DNA from 2 places in the Comamonas brasiliensis genome. Region 2 is predicted to be linked to the other one. Evidence: riboswitches for the same ligand, from Rfam matches in the RefSeq annotation. Region 2 holds a riboswitch; the other holds the start of a gene.
The links. Region 2 has a riboswitch for cobalamin ahead of DJFAAGMI_RS03425 (TonB-dependent receptor domain-containing protein). Riboswitches for the same ligand answer to the same signal wherever they lie in the genome.
Positions count from the first base shown of each region.

Region 1: linked by a shared signal. The riboswitch ahead of DJFAAGMI_RS22485 (ABC transporter substrate-binding protein) and the one ahead of DJFAAGMI_RS03425 (TonB-dependent receptor domain-containing protein) in region 2 are both predicted to bind cobalamin.

Region 1 covers NZ_JAANES010000006.1:350,322-355,863, reverse strand. Annotated here, with positions in the region: gene DJFAAGMI_RS22490 (FecCD family ABC transporter permease) at 1-937, opposite strand, end outside; gene DJFAAGMI_RS22485 (ABC transporter substrate-binding protein) at 991-1,998, opposite strand; cobalamin riboswitch at 2,130-2,355, opposite strand; gene DJFAAGMI_RS22480 (GNAT family N-acetyltransferase) at 2,415-2,918, shown strand; gene DJFAAGMI_RS22475 (acetyltransferase domain-containing protein) at 3,049-4,236, shown strand; gene DJFAAGMI_RS22470 (Fur family transcriptional regulator) at 4,292-4,675, shown strand; gene DJFAAGMI_RS22465 (aminotransferase-like domain-containing protein) at 5,168-5,542, shown strand, end outside.
Region 2 covers NZ_JAANES010000001.1:751,252-756,793, reverse strand. Annotated here, with positions in the region: gene DJFAAGMI_RS03425 (TonB-dependent receptor domain-containing protein) at 1-1,227, opposite strand, end outside; cobalamin riboswitch at 1,296-1,536, opposite strand; gene DJFAAGMI_RS03420 (hypothetical protein) at 1,777-1,986, shown strand; gene DJFAAGMI_RS03415 (cell division protein ZapA) at 2,027-2,407, shown strand; gene DJFAAGMI_RS03410 (MerR family transcriptional regulator) at 2,998-3,390, shown strand; gene DJFAAGMI_RS03405 (NAD(P)H-dependent oxidoreductase) at 3,451-4,035, shown strand; gene DJFAAGMI_RS03400 (hypothetical protein) at 4,186-4,332, opposite strand; gene DJFAAGMI_RS03395 (hypothetical protein) at 4,431-4,730, opposite strand; gene DJFAAGMI_RS03390 (AEC family transporter) at 5,055-5,542, shown strand, end outside.

The DNA of each region.
Region 1 (5,542 bases), on a different contig from region 2:
CTCCGATCAAGGCGCTGGCCGGGATCAGGCGCCCATGGCGCACGCCAACCAGCAGACGGGCCGCATGAGGAATCACCAAGCCCACGAAGCCAATCGCTCCGACCACGGAAACCATGACGGCTGTCATCAAGGCAGCTGCCAGCAGCAGGGTCAGCTGCACGCGGCGCACTGGTACTCCCAGTGCCGCGGCCGATTCGCTGCCGAAGGTGAATGCATCCAGAGAGCGGGCATGCATCAGACACACCAGCACTCCTGCCATAGCCACCGTAGCCGTCAAAACCGTATCGGGCCAGCGCACGCCGCTCAGATTGCCGAGCAGCCAGAACATGATGCCGCGCGCCTGCTCGGCACTGCCGGACTTGGTGATGATTAACGATGTCAGCGCATTGAACAGCTGCGAGCCCGCAATGCCGGCCAGCACGATTTGCCCGCCATTACGCAGGCCGCCATTGCCAGCGGCATGGGCCAGCAAGGCCACCAGGGCAAATGCGCAAACCGCTCCAAGGAAAGCCCCGGTGCTCATCGAGACCAAGCCCGCCCCCAGGCCGGCGACCGAAACCAGCACGGCCCCCGTGGAAGCACCTGCTGAAATGCCCAGCAGGTAGGGCTCGGCCAAGGCATTGCGCAGCAGGGACTGCAGAACAACGCCGCAGACGGCCAGCCCGGCCCCGCAGCTGGCTGCGACCAGGGCTCTGCTCAGGCGGTAATTCCAGACAATGCCCGCATTGATGGGGTCTATGACGTAGCTGGTGCCCAGCATTTGATTTGCGAGCACCTGGTACACGATGCGCGCGGAGATATCGGTCTCGCCAATCGCTATGCCGGACACGACGGCCAGCAGCAGCAAGGCGGCTGCTGCGGCCCCAAGCAGGGCGGCGCGCAGCAACCGGCCTGCCGGTAGAAGCGGTCTGGAAAGGCTCGGCGTGTAGGTATTCATGGCTCAGCGGCCGGGCAAGGTGCACCGGCATGCGGACTTCGTTGATGTCTGGCTTATTTGGCGAGGCCTTCGATCTGCAGCACCGCATTGGCAATCTGCTCCATGCCGTCCACCTGGCGGATGGAGCCCTGCAGGGCATCGGCGTCCACGATCACGATGCGGCCGTTCTTGACGGCATCCATGTGCTGGGTGACGGGGTCCTTCTTGAGGAAGTCCAGCTTTTTCTGGTAGTCGTCTGCAGGAAAGCGGCGACGGCCCATGCGGGCCACGATCAAAATCGAGGGATTGGCCTTGGCAATCGTCTCCCAGCCCACGGTCGGCCACTCCTCTGCGGATGTGATGACGTTGCGCAAGCCCAGAGCTTGCATCATGTAGCCGGCCACGCCGTTCTTGCCGGCCATATAGGGGTCGGCGGCCAGGTCTGCGCTGGAGAACCACAGTGCGGCAGACAGGTTCTGGAGCCCGGAGGATTTGACCTTGGCCACGGCCTGGGTCTGGCGATTGCTCAGCTCTTTGACCAGGCTTTCGCCGCGGGCCTCGACATCAAAGGCCTGGGCCAACTGGCGAATGCTTTTGTACAGGGCTTTCACGTCGTAGCTGGCAGTACGCGTGCCGTCAGATCCCACAAGATTGTTCTTGCCTTCGCAGTCGGCAGGCATGGCATAGGTGGCGATGCGCAGATCATGGAATTGCTCGCGCGTGCCCACCACGCCATCCTTGCCCACCATCCATTCAAATTGCGAAACCACCAAGGCGGGGCGCTTGCCGAGGACCGACTCGAAGCTGGGAATGTTGTCGGACAGGCGTGGCACCTTGTCGTTGACAGCCTTGAAGCGGGGCTGTACCGGGTTGAACCAGAGCGCTGTTCCGACAACCTTGTCGCCCAGGCCGAGGGCATAAAGCATTTCAGTGCCGGCCTGGCCTATGGTGACCACCGAGGTGGGCGCCTTGTCGAGAGTGAGGGTGTAGCCGCAGTTTTGCAGCTGCACAGGAAAGTCGGTTGCATGAGCGGAAAATGCGGTAGCGAGCAGGGCAGTGCTGGCAAGGCTTCGAAGCAGCATCGGAATATCTTTCCAGAAGCGGCGAAAAGCATCTTGGAAGACATAGCAGGACACGCGCCTGAACTTTGCCCTGAGTGGCAGCAGGTTATCGGAGCGATGAAATGCTCACTTCCCGGACACCCCGCCGGCAATGAATGGTTGGTGCTCTGGCAGGTCTCCTGACTGGCAAATCATCGCTGGCTCATCGCCTTCCCAAACAGATGTTCAGTGGCTGTGTGATGGCTGGCTCATTGCCTACAGTTGCGGGGGCAGTTCCATTTCACGGGCCGGCCCCGAAGGTGCCTGACCACTGGATTCCCTCATGCATTCGCCGCTGCGCACGCATGTTCTTGCGAAACCAAAGTTGCGGTAATGTATCTGATTTTGTAGCAATCAGTCCCAAGCCAGGACGACGAATGAGCCCCGATTGCCTCTCCATGCCCCGCTTGCAAGACATTTCCATTCAGCGCGTTCGTGAATTGCATCAGGTTCACGGCTTTTTGCAAAGCGCACGTGTTTCCATGTTCGGCGGGCGCATCGCTTCACTGGAAATTCCCGAGGATCTTCGCCATTTCGAAGAGACCTATCTATCGGGTAGCGGCTGCATGCTGGCGGCTCTCGATGCTGACCAAAGAGTGCAGGCCACGATTGCCTGCCGGGACTATGACGGCAGATTTGCGCAACTGGATTTCGGACCGCAGAAGGTGGTCGAGGTCGTGCGCCTGTTTGTCGCGCCGCAATTCCGGCGCTCAGGCGTGGGGCAGGCGATGCTGGATGTGCTGATGCGCCATGCTCTGGCCCAGCAGGTGCAGGTGCTTTATCTGCACACCCATCCATTCCTGCCGGGAGCTCTTGAGTTCTGGCAAAGACAGGGCTTTGCGGTGATCGAGCGTGAAGAAGATCCGCTATGGCAGACCGTTCATATGCAGCGTCTCATGTGAAGCTTGGGAGAGCTGTCCAAGGCTCGGGCTGTCGACTGGGTCCTCGACCTGCGTATTGGAAGCGGGCGTGAAATTGAGCATGTCTGCGCCAGACACCGGGTATGAATTGTTATGATATTGATAATTCGATATCAATAAAGCAAGCAACTTGTCCTCTCTGTCTTCTCCACCAGTAATTGCTGGCCGTCTGCAATCGATCGATGCGTTGCGTGGTCTCGTCATGCTGTTCATGTTGCTCGACCATGTCCGTGAAACCTTTTATCTGCATCTACAGGTTCCCGACCCCATGGTGGTGGCGGACACTCCGCCCGGCCTGTTTTTCCCGCGCATGCTCGCCCATTTGTGTGCGCCGGTATTCGTGTTTTTGACGGGCCTGGGGGCCTATCTGTATGCCAGCCGGCATGCCGGTGCTGCTCAGGCGCGCACCGCGTCCGGCTTTTTGTGGCGGCGTGGCCTGTTCTTGGTGCTGCTGGAGGTGACGGTCGTCAACTTTGCCTGGACCTTCCAATTTCCTCCCGCCAAGATCTTTCTGCAGGTGATCTGGGTGATCGGTCTGTCCATGCTGGCCCTGTCGGTGCTGGTATGGCTGCCACGCAAGGCCTTGCTGCTGCTGGGGCTGGTGCTGATTGCGGGGCACAACCTGCTCGATGGTCTGCATTTTCCTGCGGGCCACGTGATGCATGTACCCTGGGCGATCCTGCATGACCGTGGCTGGCTGGAGCTGGCCGGAGTGCAGCTGCGCACGTCCTATCCTCTGTTGCCCTGGATCGGCGTTATTGCTCTGGGCTACGGTATCGGTCCGTGGTTTGGCAAAGCCTGTGATTCGGCGCAGCGCCGCCGCTGTCTGCTGATGGCAGGCATTGCCTCGTTGCTGGGCTTTGCGCTGCTGCGCACGCTCAATGTCTATGGCGATGCGCCCTGGCTGACCGGTACGAATGCGCTGCAGACACTGATGTCCTGGTTCAACGTCACCAAGTATCCGCCCTCGCTGTTGTTCCTGATGTTGACGCTCGGTATCGGCTTGCTGCTGCTGTGCGCCTTCGAGAACGCCGCAGGCCGCAACGGGCTGCAAATGCTGGCCACCTTGGGGGCCGCACCCATGTTCTTTTATGTGCTGCACCTGTACGTGCTCAAGTTCATGTACCTGGCGGCAGTGGCGTTCTGGGGGGCCAACCAGGGACAGTTGTTCGGACTGAGCAGCCTGCTTTGGCTGTGGGTGATCGCAGCGCTGCTGGCTGTGGCTCTGTATCCCGCAGCAAGCTGGTTTGCCGCACTCAAGCAGCGCCGGCGCGACATTACCTGGCTCAAGTACCTCTAGGATCGAGCCACGGCACAATACTGCCTCCTGTCGCTATTGACCCAGCCTCGCCACGATGAACACCTCCAAGCAACGATCCACCAAGCAGCGCGCGGCCATTGAGCAGGCCATGGCAGAGGCCGACAGGCCGCTTGCGCCACAGGAGGTATTGGAGTTGGCGCAGGCAACCTTGCCCGGGCTTGGCATTGCAACCGTGTACCGGGCACTCAAGGCGATGGCCGAAGAGGGATTCCTTCGTGAGGTGCACCTGCCCGAGCGCACCCCCATGTATGAGGTGGCAGGGCACGGCCACCATCATCATTTCCAATGCACGGTCTGCCAGCGGGTGTTTGATGTGCATGCCTGCCCCGGCAATCTGGCGAGTTTGGCGCCAGCGGGATTCCTGGTCGACAGCCATGAAATCACGCTGTATGGCCGCTGCCGTGACTGCGCAGCCTGAACTCGCTGTCCACCGGCCATGGCCTGCCTGCGGTGTCGGTACCCGAGGAGCGCAGCGGGTGAGTTGACCGCTGCCAACTGCTTCAAGGTAGCCGTTCGCAGGTGGATTTCCGGTGGCGGCAAAGAGCGCTTGGATGGCGTTGACAACGCTTGATACTTCCAATGTTGAGCGCTTTGTTTGCATTCGGTGCATGGCCTGCGCCTTGTGCATCAGGCAGGTCTTTGCTTGCGGCTCGCGAATCAATCGTCCAGTGCTCTTCCGGCAAGCACAGCGTGGCAAATGACTGGCGTCCCGCCCTGCCAATCTATGGGTGACGAACAGGTGCAGAGCCTGCCTTGAGTCGGTTCCTGCCTGGCAGCCGCATCGCTTTCGGCAAGGTGGGTGCGTTATCCCTGCCGGAGTCAGGAGGCTCTGCAGGCAGGTCATGGTGCACAATCAATCACAATTGCTCCATACTGTAGTGGAGTGCTTGCCAACACGGTGGACATTCGAATGGCGCGCAGCGGTACTCTCATCAACCAGGTCATGTCGCATATTCGGGCTGGCATTGCCTCTCGAAGCATCTTGCCTGGAACGCGGCTGCCCTCGATCCGGCAGCAGGCCCGATTGCTGAAAATGTCGGTTTCCACCGTGGTGGAAGCGTATGAACGACTGGCGGCAGAAGGCGCTGTCGTATCGCGCCCCGGTGCCGGTTTCTATGTCAACGGGCCCGTGGCGCCCCTTGCCTTGATGAAGCTGGGGCCCAGGCTCGACCGTGTTGTCGACCCCTTGTGGGTGTCACGTCAGTCATTGGAGAGCGACCCGGCATCGCTGCGGCCCGGTTGCGGCTGGTTGCCGCCCACATGGATGTTTGAGGACGGGCTGAAG
Region 2 (5,542 bases):
AGCGCTGCCCGTGGTGTGGCCGCCTAACTCGCTGTCGCGGTCATGACGGGCATTGAGCTGCAGCGTGTGCTTTCCCGCGTGCAGTCCGTAGCCCAGTGCCAGCGCGTTCTGGGAGCGATTGCGGCTGCCGATATCCAGGCCGTTGTTGACCAGCTTGTCCTCGCGGCGCTCCAGCGCGGCCGTCACGGTCTGCGCTCCCAGCCGCCACTCATTCTGGAACAGATAGCTGTGCAGACGCGTGTCGGTTTCATAGACACTGGGCTTGGTCTGGTAGAAATCGCGTGACTGCGTGTACTGAAGGCGCGTGCTGTAGACATCGCTCCACTTGGCCAGCCAGTTCAGGCCTACCGCATTCATCTTGTAGATGCTGCGGTCGTCGGCCATGGGGCTGGTCTTGGAGACAGTGGCGTCATAGCCTGCGTTCATATAGCTGGTCAGAGCTGTGGCCTCAACACGTTGATTGCTGTTGATCTGGTAGCCCACACGGCCGTTGAAGGCGTTGCTGCGATAGCCATCCGCATCGGGATTGAAGCCCGCAGAGGTCTTGGCATTGAAGCCGTTGCTGCTGGCATGCGAAACACCCAGGCTGTAATCCCAGCCCGCAACACCGCCGCTGATGCCTGCCTGAGCCTTCACCGTGCCACGACTGCCCCAACCCAGACCCGCATAGGGCTTGGCTTTGCCCTCGCCCTTTTTGGTGAAGATCTGCACCACGCCGCCCATGGCGTCTGAGCCGTAGACAGCCGCCGCCGAGCCGCGCAACACTTCAATGCGGTCGATCGCTTCCAGCGGAATATCCTGCCAGGATGCACCGCCCGTGGACTGGGAGTCCACACGCACTCCATCGATATAGACGGCAGTGAAACGTGTGTCGGCACCGCGCAGATAAACGCTGGTGGTAGAGCCAGCACCACCGTTGCGCACCATCTGCACACCCGGTAGGCGCGAGAGCACATCGGCCACACCCACGGCCCCCGCAGTTTCAATCGTTTCGCGACCCACCACCGACATATCGGCCACCAGATCCGACAAAGGCTGTTCGATGCGATTGGCGGTGACCACGGTTTCTTTCATCTGCACCGCATCGGCCTGCGCAGCTGACTGAGCCTGTGCGGCAAACGCCATGGCCAACGCAGATGCCAGCAAGGTGGGACGGAGAACAAAAGAGGAGGCGCGTGCGCGCGAAGCCACCTGCGCCAGGCGCAGGGACGAAGATTGCGGACTCATGGAAAGCACACTTGAATACGCCCATGCCAGCCTACCCGCCGACATTGAGCAAACATACCTGCACACAATGCAGGCAACCCATGTTGGCCGGTATCCGGGCTAGGCGAATCATCCTCTTGCCGGCCTTCCCAGCGCGCAGCGCCAGTGGCCATGGGGGAAAAGGCGGAATGCCGCAGCACTCCATTCGCCGACCGTTGCGGGGGCAGCGCAGGTTCGGAGAGCCAGTGCATCTGGCCAGCCCCTCCCTGCTTCCCGTTGAACTGAGACCACAGAAAAGCAGCCTCGAGCACCAACAGGCGCCCATTGTAATGAGCGCTACGCGGCGCAAATCCTTCATTCGAAGTAGCCTTGCGCGGTTCAGGTGACGATTTTTTACCTTAAACACGCGTTTGAGGCACACAGAACTTGCGCAGCACGCTACGATTTTGAGAGAAATCTTGCAGTTTCCCGACTGCGGCAGTCAAGCAGGCCGTGCTCTGGCGCAAACTGCGAATTTGCCTGCACATTTATACTCACCCACGGACTGCAAGACCTACAATGGCAGAGTCTATGACCACCCAGCCCTCTCTTGATCTCATTGCCGAGCGCGTAGAGCGTCTGCTGGTGCGCCACGAGGAACTGCAGCGCACCAACACCCTGCTCACCGATCAGGTCATCGCTCTGACGCAAGAGCGCGATTTGCTGCGTCTGCGCCTGCAGGCCGCTCGTGCGCGCGTCGATGCATTGATCGAACGCCTGCCCGCCAACCAGGGAGAGTGACAGCCGTCACCCTCCATCACCAGACCCGCCACTGACGCCCATGAAGCAGATCGATGTGCAAATCATGCAGCAAAGCTATGTGCTGACCTGCCCCGATGGTCAAGAAGAACGAGTGCAGGAAGCCGTTCGCCGCGTGGATGAGGCGATGACCCGCATCCGCGACAGCGGCAAGGTCCGTTCGCGCGAGCGCGTGGCAGTGCTGGCAGCCCTCAATATGGCGTTCGATGTGCTCGACCGCGATGCCCAGCAAGCCCACATGGCCAATGCCCAGGCTGAAATGCAGGCACTCGTTCAGGAGCAGAGCGCGGCCTCCGAGGTCAGTGCAGCCGCCCAGGCCGAATTGCAGCGTCAGCAGGAGCTGGCAGAGCAACTGGTGCTCAGGCTCGATCAGGCTCTGGATGCCGATGCCAGGCTGCTTTGATCAGTTAACCTCGGCAACAAAGCAGTCATGAGCTGCGCACGACAGCCAATACCAGCTAGAATCAAACCGTCTGCAAATCTGCCGGTTTTTATATTTCCTTGAACCAATGCTCAACGAGCATGGGCTTGATAAATCACCTATTGAGCGTGATCGTCTCGCGTCAGATGAACCCAACGATAGGTTGCTCTTGCCCACCTGAACCCCCGGTTCAGGATGACGAGCCGGTGGCATTTGCAGACACCTTTACCGACAAGCTGTTGATGTAGTTGGTTTACAGCCATGAACGTGGTCCTGCACATCAAACAAAGCCACGCTAGGCATCAACAACTTGCAAATCTGGATTGATGATTGGCCCGCATTGCGGGCCTTTTTCTTGCCCTATCGCCTGAGACCATTCAGACAGCAGACCTTGATCTGCGCTGGCTGCACCCAAGGCTTTAGGTGCCCCCCGGAAATCGATGTTCCGGCAAATCCCGGCTGACACACCTGCACCCGCAACATGCCCAAGCGACTTCAGACACGCATGCAACTTCAGCCCTCAGCCGTTTGCGCAAGCGCCCGCCATTCCTGGAAGCACCCGAAGGTCAGTTATGCGCATCGGTGAGCTCGCGGCACTCACAGGCTGCACACCCAAGGCGCTCCGCCTCTACGAGGCCCACGGTTTGCTCGGCACCGTGGCGCGCATAGGCAGTTACCGCAGCTATGGCTCTGAGGATGTGCAGCGCGTGCAATGGATTCGCCAGGCGCTGGCACTGGGATTTCGCTTGGCTGCGCTTCAGCCGCTACGCGCCATCGACACCGCCGCGGGCGCTGCAGCCGTCCTTGAACTGATCCAGTCCCGGCGACATGCCATTGCCGACGAGCTGGCGCAGTTGCAGGCTGCAGACACCGCTCTTGCGGCGCTGAGCGTGGAGTTGGCCAGTTGTGAGGACTCAATTGGGTGCGCGACGCCAGACAGGCTCCCGATCCGATCCAGCGCTTGACTTTGTCCCACGGGGCAAGGTGATGCTGGCGGCCTCCAAACTCCGCGAGCCTCTATCGCCATGTCCCGTCGCATCCTCATCATCCTCGGCCAGCCCTCTTCCCACAGCCTGTGTGCAAGCCTGGCTCACACCTATGCCGACGCCGCGCGCCGGTCCGGAGCCGAAGTACGCCTGCTGTCACTTGGGGAAATGTATTTCGATCCCATCCTTCGCCATGGATATGCGCATGTCCAGCCGCTGGAACCCGACCTGCGGGATGCACAGATCGACATTGCCTGGGCCCAGCATCTGGTATGGGTCTATCCCATCTGGTGGGGCGGACTGCCAGCACTACTCAAGGGCTTTCTGGATCGCATCTTCCTTCCAGGCTTCGCCTTCAAGTACCGAGCCAATTCCGTGTTGTGGGATCGCCTGCTGACAGGCCGCACCGCCGAACTACTGGTGACCATGGACTCCCCGCCGTGGTACTACAGATGGGTGCAGCGCCAACCCGGTCACCGGCAAATGAAGCAGGCCATCCTGGAGTTCAGCGGGATCAGGCCCGTGCGCGTGCACAGCTTTGGCCCGGTGGTCAATTCCAGCGATGCAGCGCGAGCGGGCTGGATCAGACGCGCATGCAAGCTGGGTGCTCGTGCAGGCGCCTGAGGTCTGTTTCCCCATGCATTGCGCATGAGAGGCGGCCGGCGGGTGAACTCCTTGTGTGCAGTTCCTCGCATGCAAGGCATACGAGTATTGACACCTATCGGTCGGGTGCAGCGCCCCCGCAATCACGGCGGCGTACAGCCCATCCATGACTTACTTGTTGTCCTGCAACACCTCGGGCACCACATTGGATGGAGTTGATTCGGAGACGGCCGCCTTGCGCTGAGCCTTCTCCTCCTTTTTTTTCTTCTTCTCCAACTCGCGTTGCCGTTTTTCGAAGGGATAGTTTGGTTTGGGCATCGGAGCTTCCTTGGAGTTTTACGCAGCTCACCATAACCGATATCCCGGTTTGCGTCATGCGCCGGACATGGCTGGAGCGGACAACAAGCTGCCTCCGGCTAGTCGTTTTGCCCCAGGACGACGAGAACCGCGCCGCCGAGGAGCAACAAGACTGCCAAAGCAAGCCAAAGTTCGAGATAGGCAATGCTGCCCCGTGCATCCAAAGCAAATCCCGCCGCGCACGACAGTGCAGCACTGACCAATAACAGTGTTCCCAATTTACTGCGCAGCATGGCTTGTATCCGTGCTTCTCTCTCAATGATGGCTTGATGACGACAATGCCGACCAGGCATCCCAGCCGCCATCAGCTTCCGAATACCAGGGTCGGCCCAACGATGTCTATTTTCGACGATGACCATGGCTTGCGAAGCCAAGTCTCAAGGGTTTTGTTACCGAAGGTAGAACATGACTCCTGCGTTTCAGGGGCCCACTCGAGCATGGGTTCAACGAGTCGTAACATCGAAACCCAGAAGCCTCCCGAGCCCGATACCCAAAGCGTTCGCGCGTGCACCATCTGTACCAAGCTTGACGCCGATGACATGGCCTGGCAGCAGGGCTTGGCAAACAAAGCAAGCAGGATCCCGGAACTGGTAAGAAGAAGAGTTAAGCTCTGCGCCCGAGGAATGCACGCACTCACACTGAGAGCAGGTGCAGGCAGCGGCTCAGTTTAGTTGGAGAGTTGAATGAATGGTTCCGCGATAGCGGCACTGCTACCGGTGATTGCATTGATCGGTACGGGGTTCGGTGTGGCACGTGCAGGACTGGTGCGGCAGACAGCAGTCAAGGATATGTCCAATCTGGTGTTTCTGCTGCTGCTGCCGGCACTGCTGTTTCGCACCATGGCCCAGGTGCATGTCGGTGAACTGGACTATCGACCGATCGGCGTGTACTTTCTTTCGGCCATCATCGTGTTCGTGGCAACAATGCTGGTCTATGGCTTCAACACATTGGCTGCGGCGCGTGGCTTAGCCAGCATGTTCAGCAATGCTGCCATGATCGGCGTGCCACTGGTGGGCCTGGCTTTTGGCGAGCAAGGATTGGTGACGTTGTTCACCCTGATCTCGGTGCACGCCCTGGTACTGCTGACGGCCGCGACCATGGTGTTCGAACTGGCCTCCTCTCGTGAGCAACATACAGACGACACCCACGGCAGGCGATCCCTGGGGAGCAC